Linked DNA regions of Ilumatobacter coccineus YM16-304. The protein of the gene in region 1 interacts with the protein of each later gene in a pairwise test. Links are inferred from orthologs where the notes say so. Each region holds a gene or a part of one and is shown on either strand. Other genes may lie near its edges.

Region 1 (8,003 bases):
GGCGGCGGGGGCGACCACGACCGTGTTCGACACGACCGGGTGGTGGGTGTCGTGATCCGGCGCCTGCTCCTCACCGGCGCAGTCGTGCTCGCCGCGACGGTCGCCGTCGGAGCAGGCGACAGCGACGTTCCGGTCGTCGAAGCGGCGCCCGAATCGGAACGGGTCACGCTCTTCTCCGATTCGGTCGGGCTGGGCACCCGCGGCTACTTCGACCGCGCGTTTCCGGCGAGCTACGAGGCCAACGTGTTCGGCACGCCGGCCCTCTTCGTCGAACAACTCGAATCGAAGCACGTCCGCCCGACGCTCGCCGGGGCTCGACACCTCATCGGCGACCACGTCGTCATCGCCGCCGGTTACAACTACCCGTACTGGGATCCCGCGAGGTTCGATCGATCGATCGACTCGATGATCGACACGCTCACCAACGCCGGGGTGAAGCACGTGTACTGGGTGACGCTGCGCGAGGTGAAGCCCGAGTACATCTCGGCGAGCGCGTGGCGTCAGGTGCAGCCGTACTACTGGTACTTCCCGACGGTGAACGACCATCTCGAGTCGGCGCTCGGACGCCACCCGAACCTCACGCTGGTCGACTGGGCCGCGGTCGCCGATCGACCGGGCATCACGTACGACGCCATCCACCTCAACGGCACCGGTGCCGAGTTGTACAGCGCCACCGTCGCCGATGCCGTGCGCACCAACGCGACGCGACCGGTCGACGGCTCGGTCACGAAGATCGACGTCACCGACACGCCCGGCGTCAGCGCCGTGGCGCTCAACCTGGCGTCGACCAACACCCGCACGACCGGCTACTTCACCGCGTTCGCGTGCGGCGACACGCCACCCGATGTGGCCAACCTCAACTACGAGCGCGGCGACATCTCCTCCGCGGCAGCGATCGTCCCGGTCGACGACGACGGCAACGTCTGCGTCTACGTCGATGCCGCCAGCAACGTCATCGTCGACGTGTTCGGCACCTTCGACGAGTCGACGGGGCTCACCGCAGTCGCGCCGAATCGCGTGGCCGACTCCCGGTCCGGTTCGCCACAGTCGGCGGGCGACACCCTCGAACTGAAGGTGGCCTCGGCGGGAGCCACCGCCGTCGCACTCAACGTCACCGGCATCCGACCGACATCGTTCGGCTACATCACCGTGCACGGATGCGACGACGAACCGACGACGGCAACGGTCAACCTCGCCGCCGGGGTGATCAGCTCGAACCTGGTCATGGTGCGCCCCGACGACGACGGCAACGTCTGCGTCACCACGAGCGACACCACGTCGCACCTCACCGTCGACCGGTTCGCGACGTTCACGAACGAGGCGTCGATCATCCCCGTCACCCCGACCCGCCTCCTCGACTCTCGGCCCAACGGCGAGCCGAGCGCCGGGCAGGTCCACCGATTCGACGTCGCCGACACACCGATCGTCACCGACGAGACAGCGAGCCTCGACGCCGACGACGTGTCGGCGGTCTTCATGAACCTCGCCGTGGTGGCCCCGCAGGCGAACGGGTTCTCGACGGCCTGGCCGTGCAGCGACCCTCGGCCCGACACCGCCAACGTCAACTTCCGTGCCGGCGTGACCGTGTCGAACTTCGTCACGGTGGCGCCCGACGAGTCCGGCGAGGTGTGCGTTTGGACCAGTGCCGCCGCCCATGTCGTGATCGACGTGCTCGGCGCAGCGGCGTCGGGCTTCGACGGGTTCACCCCGGTACGCAAGATCGACACGAGGAACTGACCGATGGGCCGGCGCCGCCACCTCGTCGCAGTCCTCGCCACGGCTGCGCTGCTGGTCGCCGCGGTCGAGTCGAGGCGGTCGGACGACGTGGTCGACGCGGCCACCTCGTTCGACATCTCAGCGCCCGGGGTCCACGGGCCGGTCACCGTGATCGGCGACTCGGTGCTCAACGGCGCCGGCGTGTTCAGCCCCACACTCCCCGACCGACTCGCCGAGCGCGGCTGGGGTCCGATCCGGTTCCGGGCCGCCGGATCGGCCACCTCCGGCAAGTTCCCCGTGGCCAACGAGTATCGATCGTCGTTCTGGATCGACCTGTGGCAGAGCCAGGGCTGGGACCCCACACACGTCATCGTCAACCTCGGCGTCAACGACTCGGGGTTCTGCGGCACCAGCCTCACGTGCGCTCGCGAGTCGATCATGCACATGGTCGACGCCATCGGGCCCGGACACCAGATCTGGTGGCCGACGATCACCAAACCGGCCGCCGGGTCGCGCGACGTCTTCAACGCGGCGCTCCGCCAGATCGAGGCCGAGCGCGACGACTTCCACGTGTGGGACTGGTTCGCCGAATTCAGCGCCGGGGGCTACCGATCGGGCGACCAGATCCATCTCGATCCGGAGAGCTATCGGAAGCGGTCGGTGCGGATGGCCGAGGAGTTCACCGCGCTCCTGGCCCCACCACCGGCACCGGCAGTGGGCGAACGCATCGGCGACGATGCGCCGTTGCCCGACCCGGTCGCCGACGCGGGCACCTTCACCGCGCTGGCCCCGCAGCGGATCGTCGACACGCGTACCGGCGACGACGTCACCGCCGGCTCGTCGTTGCGGGTCGACTTCGCCGACGCGCTCCCGTCCGATCCCACGGCAGTCGCGCTGTACGTGGCTGCCGTCGGGGCCACGGAGCCCGGCTACCTGTCGGCCGGTCCGTGCGGGTCGCCGGTCGGTGGCGCCACCGTCAACTTCGGCGCGGCGGGCGCGGCAGGCTCACCGACCGTCACCGCGACGGGCGACGACGATGACGTGTGCATCTTCAGCAACCGTGACGTCGACGTGATCGTCGACCTGCAGGGTGTGTTCGCCAGCGGACCCGGCGGCCTGCGTCTCACGCCGTCGACCACCCCACTGCGACTGATCGACACTCGCTCGACCGGGCCCGTCGACGACGTCGTCATCGATCTCGACGACGTGATGGAGGTCGATGGCGACATCGACGCCGTGGCCGTCAACCTCGCGGTGGTCAACGCTGCCGGCAGGGGCTACCTCACCGCGTCGGCGTGTGCCGAACCTGACACGGCCGACACCGGCGACGACGACGCGGCAACGGCGAACGTCAACTTCGCCGCCGGGCCGCCGACGTCGTCGGCGGCGTTCGTGCCCGTCGTCGACGGACGGTTCTGCATCACGACGAGTCGCGCGGTCGACATCGTCGTCGACCTGACCGGGGTGCTGTCGACGAGCGGCGACCTCGCCTACGTGCCGGTGGCCCCGTCGCGCATGCTCGACACGCGAGATGCGACCGGTGGTTGGTCACCGATCCACGGCGCCGACCAGACCATCGACATCGGTGTCGCGCCGTCGGGAGCGGCCGCCGTGTCGGGCACGCTCACGGTCGTGAAACCGGCGACCAACGCCTACGCGACGGGCTACGGCTGCGCCGGCGACCCGCCGACCGCGTCGGTCAACGCCGGCAGTGGCGCCATTGCGGCGAACTCGCTCACGTCGGCCGTGTTCGACGGACGATTGTGCCTGTACGCCTCGTCGGCGATGCACACGGTGTTCGACGTCAACGGATGGTGGGTCGACGGCGACTGAACCCGGCTCCGGCTCGTGCGAAAGCGTTTCCAAGACGCGGCAAGTTACCGACCCGTAGGGTCGATATCAGTGGCAGTATGGGCCATATGATTTTCGACGGATACGCGCATCAGCTTCCCGACATCGACCCGACCGAAACTCAAGAGTGGCTCGACAGCCTCGATGCCGTCGTCGACACCCACGGGAAGACCCGGGCTCGCTACCTACTCTCGCGCCTGATGAACCGAGCGAACGAGTCGCAGGTCTCGTTCCCGGCAACCGTCTCCACGCCGTACGTCAACACGATCCCGCTCGAGCAGGAGCCGTGGTTCCCCGGCGACGAGCACATCGAGCGCCGCATCCGTGCCTTCATCCGCTGGAACGCCGCGATGATGGTGGTCAAGGCCAACAAGGCCGCCGACGGCATCGGCGGTCACCTGTCGACGTTCGCATCGTCGGCTGCGCTGTACGAGATCGGCTTCAACCACTTCTTCCGTGGCAAGGAAGACGGCACGCCCGGCGACCACGTCTACTTCCAGGGCCACGCGGCACCCGGTGTGTACGCCCGTGCGTACCTCGAGGGGCGGCTGACCGAGGACGATCTCGATCACTTCCGTCGCGAGATCGGGCGCGACGGGCGCGGCTTGTCGTCGTACCCGCACCCGCGCCTGATGCCCGACTTCTGGGAGTTCCCGACCGTGTCGATGGGGCTCGGCCCGATCACGTCGCTGTACCACGCACGGTTCAACCGCTACCTCCACAACCGACAGATCGACGACACCTCGCAGAGCCGGGTGTGGGCGTTCCTCGGCGACGGTGAGTGCGACGAGCCCGAGACGCTCGGCGCCATCTCGCTCGCTGCGCGTGAACAGCTCGACAACCTCGTGTTCGTCGTCAACTGCAACCTGCAGCGCCTCGACGGCCCGGTCCGCGGCAACGGCAAGGTCATCCAAGAACTCGAAGCCGTGTTCCGCGGCGCCGGCTGGAACGTCATCAAGGTCATCTGGGGTTCGAAGTGGGACGAACTGCTCGCCCAGGACAAAGACGGCGTGCTGCTCAACAAGATGAACAACACGGTCGACGGTGAGTTCCAGCGTTACGCCGTCGAAGACGGCGGCTATGCCCGTGACCACTTCTTCGGTCCCGACGACCGGCTCCGTCAGATGGTGTCGCACCTCTCCGACGACGAGCTGCGCAACCTCCCCCGTGGCGGCCACGACTACCGCAAGCTCTATGCGGCGTACAAGGCGGCGACCGAGAACCTCGGTTCGGGTCGCCCCACCGTCATCCTGTGCAAGACGGTGAAGGGCTGGACGCTCGGCCCCGGCTTCGAGGGCCGCAACTCCACGCACCAGATCAAGAAGATGACCAAGCAGCAGATCATCGACTTGCGCGACCGTCTCTACCTGCACGACGAGATCCCCGAGGACTCGATCGACGAGTCGAACCCGCCGTACTTCAAGCCCGCCGAAGACTCGATCGAGTACCAGTACATGATGGAGCGTCGCAAGGCGCTCGACGGTTCGGTCCCGGTGCGTTCGACGCGAGTTCGCAAGGCGCTCTCGATGCCCGAGGCGGCGACCTACGACGAGATGTGGGGCGGTTCGGGCACGCAGGAGGTGTCGACCACGATGGGCTTCACCCGTCTGCTGCGCAACCTCACGCGTGACGAGAAGATCGGCCAGCGCATCGTCCCGATCATCCCCGACGAGGCGCGCACGTTCGGCATGGACGGCCTGTTCAAGGAGATCGAGATCTACGCCGCGCAGGGCCAGAAGTACGAGCCGGTCGACCACGACCTGCTGCTGTCGTACTCGGAGTCGACGAAGGGGCAGATCCTCGAAGAAGGCATCACCGAGGCCGGTTCGATGTCGAGCTTCATCGCCGCAGGCTCGTCGTACGCCACCCGTGGCGTGCCGATGGTGCCGTTCTACACGTTCTATTCGATGTTCGGCTTCCAGCGTGTGGGCGACCTCATCTGGCAGGCCGCCGACATCCGCGCTCGCGGCTTCATGATGGCCGCCACGGCCGGACGCACCACGCTCATGGGCGAGGGATTGCAGCACCAAGACGGCCACAGCCTCGTGCTGGCCTCCACCGTGCCGTGCGTGCAGGCCTACGACCCCGCCTTCGCCTACGAGGTCGGAGCGATCGTCGAAGCCGGTATCGAGCGGATGTACGGCGGCAGCGACGACCCGAACTGGACCGACGTCTTCTACTACATCACCCTCTACAACGAGAACCAGGCCATGCCGCCGCTGCCCGAGGTCGAGGGGATCAAGGAGCAGATCGTCGAAGGGCTCTACAAGTTCGCCGACGCCCCCGAGGTCGCCGACGCCAAGCCCGCGACGATTCTGTTCTCGGGATCGGCCAACCTCGCGGCGCGTGAAGCGGCGAGCGAGCTCGCCGAGCACTACGGCGTCGCGGCCGAGCTGTGGTCGGCCACGTCGTACAAGGCGCTCCGTGAGGAAGGGCTCGAGGCCGAGCGTCACAACCGGCTGCACCCGAGCACCGAGCGTCGGGTCCCCCGGGTGGCGCAGATCCTCGACGGGTCGCAGGGGCCGATCACCGCGGTGTCCGACTTCATGGCGGCCGTTCCCGACCAGATCCGTCAGTTCCTTGGTGGTCGTACGTTCACCACGTTGGGTACCGACGGCATGGGCCGCTCCGACACGCGTGAGGCGCTGCGTCGCCACTTCGAGATCGACACGGGCAACGTCGTCGTCGCCGTGCTGCACGGCCTCGCCATCGACGGTGTCGTCGACCCGTCGGTCGTCGCCGACGCGATCCAGCGCTACGACATCGACCCCGACGCGGTGAACCCCTACATCGTCTGACCCCGGTTGTTTCTTTTCGTCCCGGTCCAAAGGAAACAAGCGGATGTTTCCTTTCGTCCCGGTCCAAAGGAAACAACCGGGATCACCCTGCTCGATCGACTCCACAGAGTCGATCGAGCGCACGCGCGGCCAGGCGCGCACACGACGGGTCGACCGCGACGAGCTTCTTGCCGCGAGCGGCGAGTTGACGAAACCCTTGCTGTGTCGCGACCGCGAACAGCTGCGACAGTTCAGCCGTCGACGCTGTTCGCAACGAACGACACAGGTGGGCGGCAACGAGTCGAGCGTCGTTCCGCTCGCTTCTGCGGCGGTGCAGCGCGTCGATCGTGACGCCTGCTGACGCAGCGACCGCGTCGATGACCTCGGTCGGAGCTGCTGCAGCGATCACACGGCCGTATGCCGGCGTCTTGTCGGACGGTTGCGGTGTGAGCGTGAACCGACGAAGTCGAACCGGGTCCGAGCCGCACAACGACTGCAGGACATCGGTGGTCAACCACGCCGGTGCCGGCGCGGTCCCGAGGTAGGCCGGATAGCTCGAGTACGCATAGGCCCCGAGCGTGTCGGCCGGGAGAAAGTCGAGCGGATTGCGGTGTACGTATCGGGCAGCGACCATGAACGAGCGATCGGGATCGTCGTCATCGAGCCCGAGCGGCACCGAGACGAACCGCCCGGTGAACACCGGCCCCTCCCGTTTGGTGCGCCGGTTGAACCCTTCGGCATACGCCCTCGCGAACTCTCTGACGAACTCCGAGAGGTGCCCGCTCGGGCAGTTGACGATGATGTGGAAGTGCGTGGCCATCAAGCAGTAGACGTGGATCTCGATGCCGAACTCCTCCGCTGCAGTCACCATCTCGTCGATGAAGACTCGGCGGTCGAGGTCGCTCACGAAGATGTCTTGACGGTCGACCCCTCGATTCATGATGTGGAACCAACCGTGTTGCTGATGTGATCGATGCTTCTGCCCCATCGTCCGATCCTGCGCAGAAGGGTGCCCCAAAGATCCCGCTTGTTTCCCTCGGACCGGGACGAAAAGAAGCAAGCGCTTGCTTCCCTCGGACCGGGACGGAAGGAAACAAGCGGGCAGCGCAACAGGGAGGCCGAACCGGGGCTGGGTAGGGTCCGGCGGGTGGAAGATCCGGAGATGCGGGAGCGGCTGCTCGAAGCCACGGCGTTTCTCCAGCGGATCGTTGCCGAGCCAGAACTGGTCAACACGCTGGACCCCGAGGAAAAGGCGGCCTTCTTCAACGCGGCGGGCGACGTGTTCTGCCCCGATCCCGAGATACGCCGTCGACGCACCAAGCTCCTGCGCAAGCAACGTGAGGCGAACCGCACCAAGGCCGACGAGAAGATCCTCGACGAGACAGGTATCCGCACGCTCCGCGCCAAGCCGGTGTTCACGACTCCCGACGTGTTCGCCCCCGCCGACTTCGAGCAGCGCGACGTCACCTTCGGCGAAACGGCCGACGATGCGTTCCGCGAGACCGTCGAGCCCCAGCACTGCTACGTCTGCAAGCGCAAGTACCACCGGGTGCACCACTTCTACGACCAACTATGTGTGGAGTGCGGTGACCTGAACTTCGCCAAGCGTGGAGAGCTCGCCGACATGACCGGGATGGTCGCGCTGCTCACCGGTGGCCG
Region 2 (7,464 bases), 1.3 Mb from region 1 along the record:
CACGCGCATCAGGAGAGGATAGGGGGCCCATACTGGTGCGGTGCTCGCTCCTCCACCACAGATCACCTGCATCGATTGCGGCGGACGTTGTTTCGTGCTGACGCTGCCGCCCGAAGACGGCATCTGGGAAGTCGGCGACGCGGTCGCGTACCGCTGCGAAGACTGTCTCGATCGATGGGACATCGTGCTCGAAGACGCCGACATCGAAGCCGACGGTCGCCCCGACTGGTGACCTGCGGTCAGCGCCGCAACGAGAACCGCGACCGCGGGATCATCTCGGCCACCTCGGGCACGTTCATGTCGGAGCGCTCGTCGTCGCTCGCCTCGAGCGCTTCCGCCCAGCGTCCGTAGCGACTCGCTCCCCACGATGCCGTGGCACCGTGGAGGACCACCGACGCGGTGACCGTCACCCCGATCACGCCGAACAGATCGTCGCCGCCACCCGCGACCTCGTCGAAATCCTCCAGCAGCAACAGGCCGAAGATGATCGACGCGAGCCCACGCGGGCCGAACCAGCCGATGAAGAGTCGAGTCGGCCATCGCGTGCCGCTGCCGATCATGGCGATCCACACCGGCAACATCCGGCCGAGCGTCAGCGTGACGATCGCACACACGACGACGCCGGCCGACACGTCGTCGACCGCCTGGCCGAGCAACACGTTGCCGAACACGAAGAACGCGCCCAGAGCGAGGAGCTGCGCCGCGTCCTCGGTGAACCCTCCGAAGTACGAGGCGTGCGCGTCGTCGTCGGGCTCGCTCGCCGAGCCCGGCGTGTGCTTCGCATCGTTGCCGAACGACCCGAACGCCAGACCGGCGACGAACGCCGCGATGAACGAGTTGCCGGTCAGTGCCTCGGCCCCGAACAGCGCGATCACCGGCAGCACGAACGTGGCGAGCTGCTCGTAGCGCCCGTCGGACCAGCCCCGGTGGTGAGCGGCCCGCAGCACGGTGATCCCGACGCCGCCGACCACGAGTCCGAGCGCGACGCCCCACCCGATCTGGCGCGCCACGAAGCCGATCCAGCCGCTCGTCGACCGGTTCTCGTCGATGACCAGTGCTGTCATGATCGCCACGACCGGCACGACGAGGCCGTCGTTGACACCCGACTCGACGTTGAGCGCGAGACGGTCACGCGCCGGCACCACGGTGTCTTCGACGACCGCCGAACCGAGCGCCGCGTCGGTGGGTGCGAGGATCGCTGCGAGCAAGGCCACCTGTGCGAACGGCAGCTCGGGAAACAGCAGCGCGTTCACCAGGGCGCCGAGCGCGATCGAGAGCGGCAGCCCGATGCCGAGCAGACGCACGGGCAGGCCGAGATGGCGTCGCAGGCGTCGGAAGTCGATCCGAACCGCGTCGGAGAACAGGATCACGGCGAGCGTGAGTTCGGCGAGCAGGGCGATCGAACCGATTTCGGCGTCGATCTCGATCGCGTCGAACGCTGCCGTTGCCGCGCCCGCGGCCACGAACACCATCGGCATGGTGAGCGGCCAGTGCTCGATCCGCATCGAGACCGCGGCGAATGCGACGACCAGCGCCGCGACCAGGGTGATCTCGACCGGTCCCATCGCCGCAACCTACGTCAACGGGATTCTTCGGCGATGCGCTTCTTGGTCGCCGCCCAACTGCAGATCGGGCAGGCGGTCAGGTCGTGTCGCTTCGCCGGGCAGTACTCACGGCCGAAGTAGATGATCTGGAGATGACGATCGCTCCAGGTCTCCTTCGGGAACACCGCCTTGAGATCCTTCTCGGTGCGCTCCACCGTGGTGCCGTTGGAGAGCCCCCACCGAGCCGCGAGTCGGTGGATGTGCGTGTCGACGGCGAACGCGGGCACCCCGAACACGCCACCCATCACGACCGACGCGGTCTTGTGGCCGACACCGGCGAGTGATTCGAGGAACTCCCAGTCGCCGATGATCTCGCCGCCGGCGTCGAGGATCTGGTTGGCCATGAGCCACAGGTTCTTCGCCTTGGTCGGCGCCAGTCCGACCGTCTTGATGTAGCCGAGGATCTCCTCCGGGTCGAGCGCCGCCATCTTCTCCGGCGTGCCGGCCGCTTCGAACAACGCCGGGGTGACCTCGTTGACCTTCTTGTCGGTGGTCTGCGCCGAGAGCGCCACGGCGACGAGCAAGGTGTAGGGGTCGGTGTGATCGAGCGGCACCGGCGGGTTCGGGTAGAGCTCCTCGAGGATCTCGCCGATTCGATCTGCCTTCTCCTGACGACGCATGCGGCTGACCATAACCGCGGCGAACCGGCCACCGACCATGCCGTCAACCGTGCAATCACCTGCGCCCGGTCGCATCGAGCGCCGTACCGCCTGGCCGCATGCCGTCGCCCGGTTCACGCCCGGGTGACGGTCGACCTTCACGATCGACCACATGATGAAATCGCGCTCGATCGTCCTGGCCCTCTCGATGCTCACCGCCGGTACCGCCGTCGGCGTCGCTGCGCAGCAGTCGGCGTCGGCCGACGTGTCATCGGGTGACCGCCCGGTGCTGATCCAGATCTCTCCGTGCCGTCTCGCCGACACGCGCTCCAACCAGCAGGTGGGCCCGCAAGGCGGCAAGATCGGTGCCGGCGAGACAGTGTCGTTCGACGTGCAGCACCCGACCACCGACTGCGTCGGGCTGATCCCCACCGATGCGGTCGGGGTGTCGACCAACATCACTGCGCTCGGGGCGACCGAACTGTCGTACCTGACCATCTGGCCGGGCGGCGATCAGCCGCTCGCAGCGTCGCTGAACCCGGCGCCCGGCGAACCGCCGACACCGAACGCGGTGACGACCGGTCTCGGCGGCGGCTCGTTCAACATCTACAACAACGCCGGGGCGACCCACGTCGTGATCGACGTCAACGGTTACTACGTCAACCACACTCACGATGATCTGTACGGCTCGGGCGGAGCGACAGCCGGCACGTTCAGTGTGGGATCGGCCGCCTTCCAGCCGCGCAGCGATCGCCTCGGGTGGAGCAAGGACCTCTCACTCGGCGCGTCGTCGGGTGGTGCCTGGATCGTGTCGGACGCCGATGCCGGTGCCGCCGGTCCGCCGGCGTTGGCCGCCGAACTGTCGCTTCCCGACGGCGCGGTCATCACGGCAGCGACGGCCTACTTCAGCGACACCACCGCGTTCGGAGGTCTGAACTTCCAGATCCGCTGCGAGGAGTTCGACGGTGGATCGAAGATCGTCGCGCAGGGCGACACACTCTCGGCTCCGGCGAGCGGCACCGACGCGATGGACCTGACGACGACCAACGCCACGGTCGACAACTCGACGTGCAGCTACTACTTCATCGCCGAGGGCAGCAACTGGGCGACCGAGACCGACGACCTCCGAGTCCGCGGCGTCTCGATCACCACCGAGTAGCCGGTCCGTGACACGTTGTCGGTGGGCTTCACGACCTCGACCGCCTGAGTAGAAACTACTCAGGACTCCGTCGGCGCCGTTCGTCAGGATCGACGTCATGAGATTTCGTTCGATCGCCATCGGCATGACCCTGCTCGTCTCCGGAACGTCGGTCGGCGCGGCGACGCAGCAGTTCGCCACCGCTGGCACATCGAGCGGCAACCGGCCCGTGCTGATTCCCATCACACCGTGTCGTCTCGCCGACACTCGACCAGCGCCCAACACCGTCGGACCGCGCTCGGCACCGCTCGCTGCAGTCGACACGATGACGGTCGATGCCCAAGAACCCGGTACCGATTGTTCCGGGATGATCCCCGCCGACGCCAACGGGCTGTCGCTGAACATCACCGCGCTCAACGCCACGGCGTCGTCGTATCTCACGGTGTGGCCCGGCGGTGACCGACCCACCGCGGCGAGCCTCAATCCCTCGCCGGGGCAGCCGCCGGTGCCCAACGCCGTGACGACGGCGTTGTCGGTCGATCACGAGTTCGAGGTGTACAACAACGCCGGCAATGTCGACATCGTGGTCGACGTCAACGGCTACTACGTCGACCACGACCACGACGACCGGTACTACCCGCGATCGGAGATCGACGAGAAGTTCGCCGCGCAGGAGACCGATTCGATTCACCTCAGCAGCGCTGCGTTCACTCCCGTCGATGACGGCTGGGACATCGGGAGGTACGGCATCTACCGCGTCGACAGCGTGACCGGAGACAGGTGCGCCGTTGCGGACCTCCAACTGCCGCCCGGGGCCACCATCACGCGAATCGATGTCAGCTACTTGAACTTCGACGAAGTCGGGCCCGCCCCCGACCTCGACTTCATCGTCAGCGAACGCCGCCCTCTCGCCGACCGCACGATCATCGGAATCGGCATCGCGGGCGGAAGTATCAACCTCCCCGTCGAGCCCGATGAGCTCGAATTCGGAATCGCCGGACTCGACGTCCGCGGCCGCCCGGCGTTGCCGAATGCAGCCCACCAAGTGAGTATGTGCACCTCGGGCGTGAAGGTGTTCGTCGATTCGGTGCACCTGACTCTCTGATCCACTCCGACCGCCGCCAACCTGGTGATTTCCATCCCGGATGGGAATAACCAGGTTGGCGGGTCAGGACTTGGCGAGGAACTCTTCGTCGCGGTCGCTGAAGATCAGGTCGAGTTCGTCGGCGAGCTGCGGATGCTGGGCGAGCAGCGGATCGGCGTCGACGATCTCGAACGCCGCGTTGCGAGCGAGTTCGACGAGCTTGCGGTCGCGGCGCAGCGACGCCAGCTTCAGGTCGCTGCGTCCCTTCTGCGCGGTCGACATCAGCGTGCCTTCGCCGCGCAGATCGAGGTCGACCTCGGCGAGCGCGAACCCGTCGGTCGTCGACACCAGCGCTTCGACCCGCGGATTCTCCTCCTCGGTCTGTTGGGTGACCAACCAACACACCGACGCGTGCTCGCCGCGCCCGACGCGGCCGCGGAGCTGGTGGAGTTGGGCGATGCCGAACCGGTCGGCGTCGAGGATCACCATCACGGTCGCATTCGGCACGTCGACGCCGACCTCGATCACCGTCGTCGCGACGAGGACGTCGATGGCGCCGGCGCGAAACGCCTCCATCGTCTGCTCCTTCTCCCCCGGCGTGAGTCGCCCGTGCAACAGGCCGATGCGTAGCCCCTCGAGCTCGTCGTGCTGCAGACGTTCGAAGGTCTCCTGCGCCGATGCAACTTCGAGCTTCTCGCTCTCGTCGATCAACGGGCACACCACGTAGGCCTGTCGACCCGCTTTGATCTCGTCGCGGACCTCCTGCCACACGCCGGTCTCCATCAGCGGACCATTGGCCCAGTGCGTCTTGATCGGGGTGCGACCGGGCGGGAGTTCGTCGAGGATGCTCACGTCGAGGTCGCCGTACACGGTCATGGCGGCCGTGCGCGGAATGGGCGTCGCCGTCATCACCAGCGTGTCGGGGGTCGTGCCGTCGACGGTCTTGTCACGCAGTGCGGCCCGCTGCTCCACCCCGAAGCGATGCTGCTCGTCGACCACGACCACGCCGAGCGAAGCGAAGTCGACCTTGTCCTGGATCAGCGCGTGCGTGCCGATGGCGATGTCGACCGAACCGTCGGCCAAGCCGGCCATCACGTCCTTGCGCTCGGCACCGGTGACCCGGTTGGTGAGCAACTCGACCCTCAGCGGCCGATCACCGAACAGGTTGCCGGGATCGGGCACGGTCACGCCGGCCAAGAGCTCCGAGATTCCGGCCGCATGCTGCTCGGCGAGCACCTCGGTCGGCGCCATGAGTGCCGCTTGGTGCCCGCCTTCCACCGCGGCCAGCATCGTCGCCACGGCGACCACGGTCTTGCCGGCACCCACGTCGCCCTGCAGCAGGCGGTGCATCGGGTGCGGCGCGGCGAGATCGGCTTCGATCTCGGCGATCGTTCGCTTCTGCGCCCCGGTGAGGTCGTACGACAGCGCGGTGTAGAACCGATCGACCAGCTCACCACTGATCTGATGTGCGATGCCACGCTGCTCGCGTTCCATCAAGCGCTTTCGCAGCACCAGCACGAGTTGCACTCGGAGCAGTTCGTCGAACGCGAGCCGGCGGCGGGCGATCTCCTTCTGGCGGATCTCCTCCGGAAGATGGATGCCGTGCAGCGCCGTCGCACGATCCGCGAGACCGTGCTCACGGAGGATCGACGCGGGGACCGGATCGGCGATGCCGCGCTCGGCGCAGCGACGCAACGACTCCTCGATCCAGCCGGCCATCTCCCACGTGTTGATCTGAGCCTTCTCGCTCTGCGGGTAGATCGGGACGATGCGTCCGGTGCGGTCGCCGATCAGGTCGACGACCGGGTTCGACATCTGCAGCCCACCGCGGTAGGTGTCGGCCTTGCCGAACAACGCTATCTGCAATCCCTCCTTCAGTTGGCGTTCACGCCACGGCTGATTGAAGAACACGAGGTCCATCCGGCCCGACCCGTCGCCCACGTTGACGTTCACCATGGTCCGCCGATTGCGCGTGGTTCGCTTCGTCACCGATCGCACCGTGACGAGCACGAGCGCTTCCTCACCAGGAACGAGATCGGCGATACGCGCTTCGTTCGTGCGGTCGACCCATCGGCGCGGATACGTCGTGACGAGGTCGAGCACGTTGGTGATCCCCACCTTCTCGAGCGCAGCCTCCTTCTTGGGGCCGACACCCTTGAGCCGCCCGATCGGAATCGCCGCGAGGTCGCGCAGCGTGATCTCAGTCATCGCAGGTGAGAGTAGGCGACGGCGCTCGCCCGGTCGGACTCACGATGTCGGGCGTCGATCCCACGAGGTCAGTGAGTGCCGAGTCGCGTGCGGAGGAACGTGAAGATCAGCGCCTGCATGGTCGCCTGTTGACCGGCATCGGCTGCCCCACCGTGCCCTCCTTCGATGTTCTCCCAGTAGGTCACGTCGAGCTGGTGTTCGAGGAGACGGGCCGCCATCTTGCGGGCGTGACCGGGGTGGACGCGATCGTCACGCGTCGACGTGGTGAGCAGAATCGGCGGATACGCCGTGCCCGGCCGCACCAGGTGATACGGCGAGTACCCCTCGAGGTACGCCCAGTCCGCAGGATCGTCGGGATCGCCGTACTCGGCCATCCACGACGCACCGGCGAGCAGCAGGTGGTAGCGCTGCATGTCGAGCAGCGGCACCTGACACACGATCGCCCCGAACAGCTCGGGGCTGCGGACGTACATGTTTCCGACGAGTAGACCGCCGTTGCTGCCGCCCGACGTGCCGAGGCGCTCCGGCGACGTGAATCCTCGTTCGGTCACGGCTCGGGCGACCGCCTCGAAGTCTTCGTACACCCGCGGTCGTCGCTCGCGCAGTCCGGCGCGGTGCCAGGCCGGGCCGTACTCACCGCCGCCGCGGATGTTGGCCACCACGTACACGCCACCCGCCGTGAGCCACGACCGGCCGATCACCGCCGAGTAGGCGGCGGTGCGAGCGATCTCGAATCCGCCGTAGCCCGACAGCAGGGTCGGGACCGAGCCGTCGGTGCGACGCAGCGCATCGGCGTGCCCGACCACGAAGTACGGCACTCTCGTGCCGTCG

Evidence for each region.
Region 2: the proteins of aceE (region 1) and YM304_RS09290 interact in binary tests that used the Escherichia coli proteins (3 or more experiments, as listed by UniProt). The link is inferred for Ilumatobacter coccineus YM16-304 from one-to-one orthologs.

What each region holds. Positions count from the first base shown.
Region 1 is NC_020520.1:3,322,736-3,330,738, forward strand. What follows is about bases 3,267-6,565. They hold aceE (pyruvate dehydrogenase (acetyl-transferring), homodimeric type), read left to right. Parts: upstream 3,267-3,635; coding sequence 3,636-6,365; downstream 6,366-6,565. Other genes in these bases: YM304_RS14975 (SGNH/GDSL hydrolase family protein), read left to right, coding at 3,267-3,549; YM304_RS14985 (transposase), read right to left, coding at 6,448-6,565. Also shown: YM304_RS14965 (SGNH/GDSL hydrolase family protein), read left to right, coding at 1-55; YM304_RS14970 (SGNH/GDSL hydrolase family protein), read left to right, coding at 43-1,737; more of YM304_RS14975, read left to right, coding at 1,741-3,266; more of YM304_RS14985, read right to left, coding at 6,566-7,332; YM304_RS14990 (SDR family NAD(P)-dependent oxidoreductase), read left to right, coding at 7,507-8,003. UniProt on the Escherichia coli protein: Component of the pyruvate dehydrogenase (PDH) complex, that catalyzes the overall conversion of pyruvate to acetyl-CoA and CO(2).
Region 2 is NC_020520.1:2,059,324-2,066,787, reverse strand. What follows is about bases 403-3,162. They hold YM304_RS09290 (endonuclease III domain-containing protein), read right to left. Parts: upstream 2,225-3,162; coding sequence 1,580-2,224; downstream 403-1,579. Other genes in these bases: YM304_RS09285 (hypothetical protein), read left to right, coding at 2,376-3,162; YM304_RS09295 (cation:proton antiporter), read right to left, coding at 403-1,565. Also shown: 16S rRNA (guanine(966)-N(2))-methyltransferase RsmD, read right to left, coding at 1-9; YM304_RS24690 (hypothetical protein), read left to right, coding at 41-232; more of YM304_RS09295, read right to left, coding at 240-402; more of YM304_RS09285, read left to right, coding at 3,163-3,362; YM304_RS09280 (hypothetical protein), read left to right, coding at 3,460-4,446; ATP-dependent DNA helicase RecG, read right to left, coding at 4,510-6,633; YM304_RS09270 (prolyl oligopeptidase family serine peptidase), read right to left, coding at 6,702-7,464. UniProt on the Escherichia coli protein: DNA repair enzyme that has both DNA N-glycosylase activity and AP-lyase activity. The DNA N-glycosylase activity releases various damaged pyrimidines from DNA by cleaving the N-glycosidic bond, leaving an AP (apurinic/apyrimidinic) site.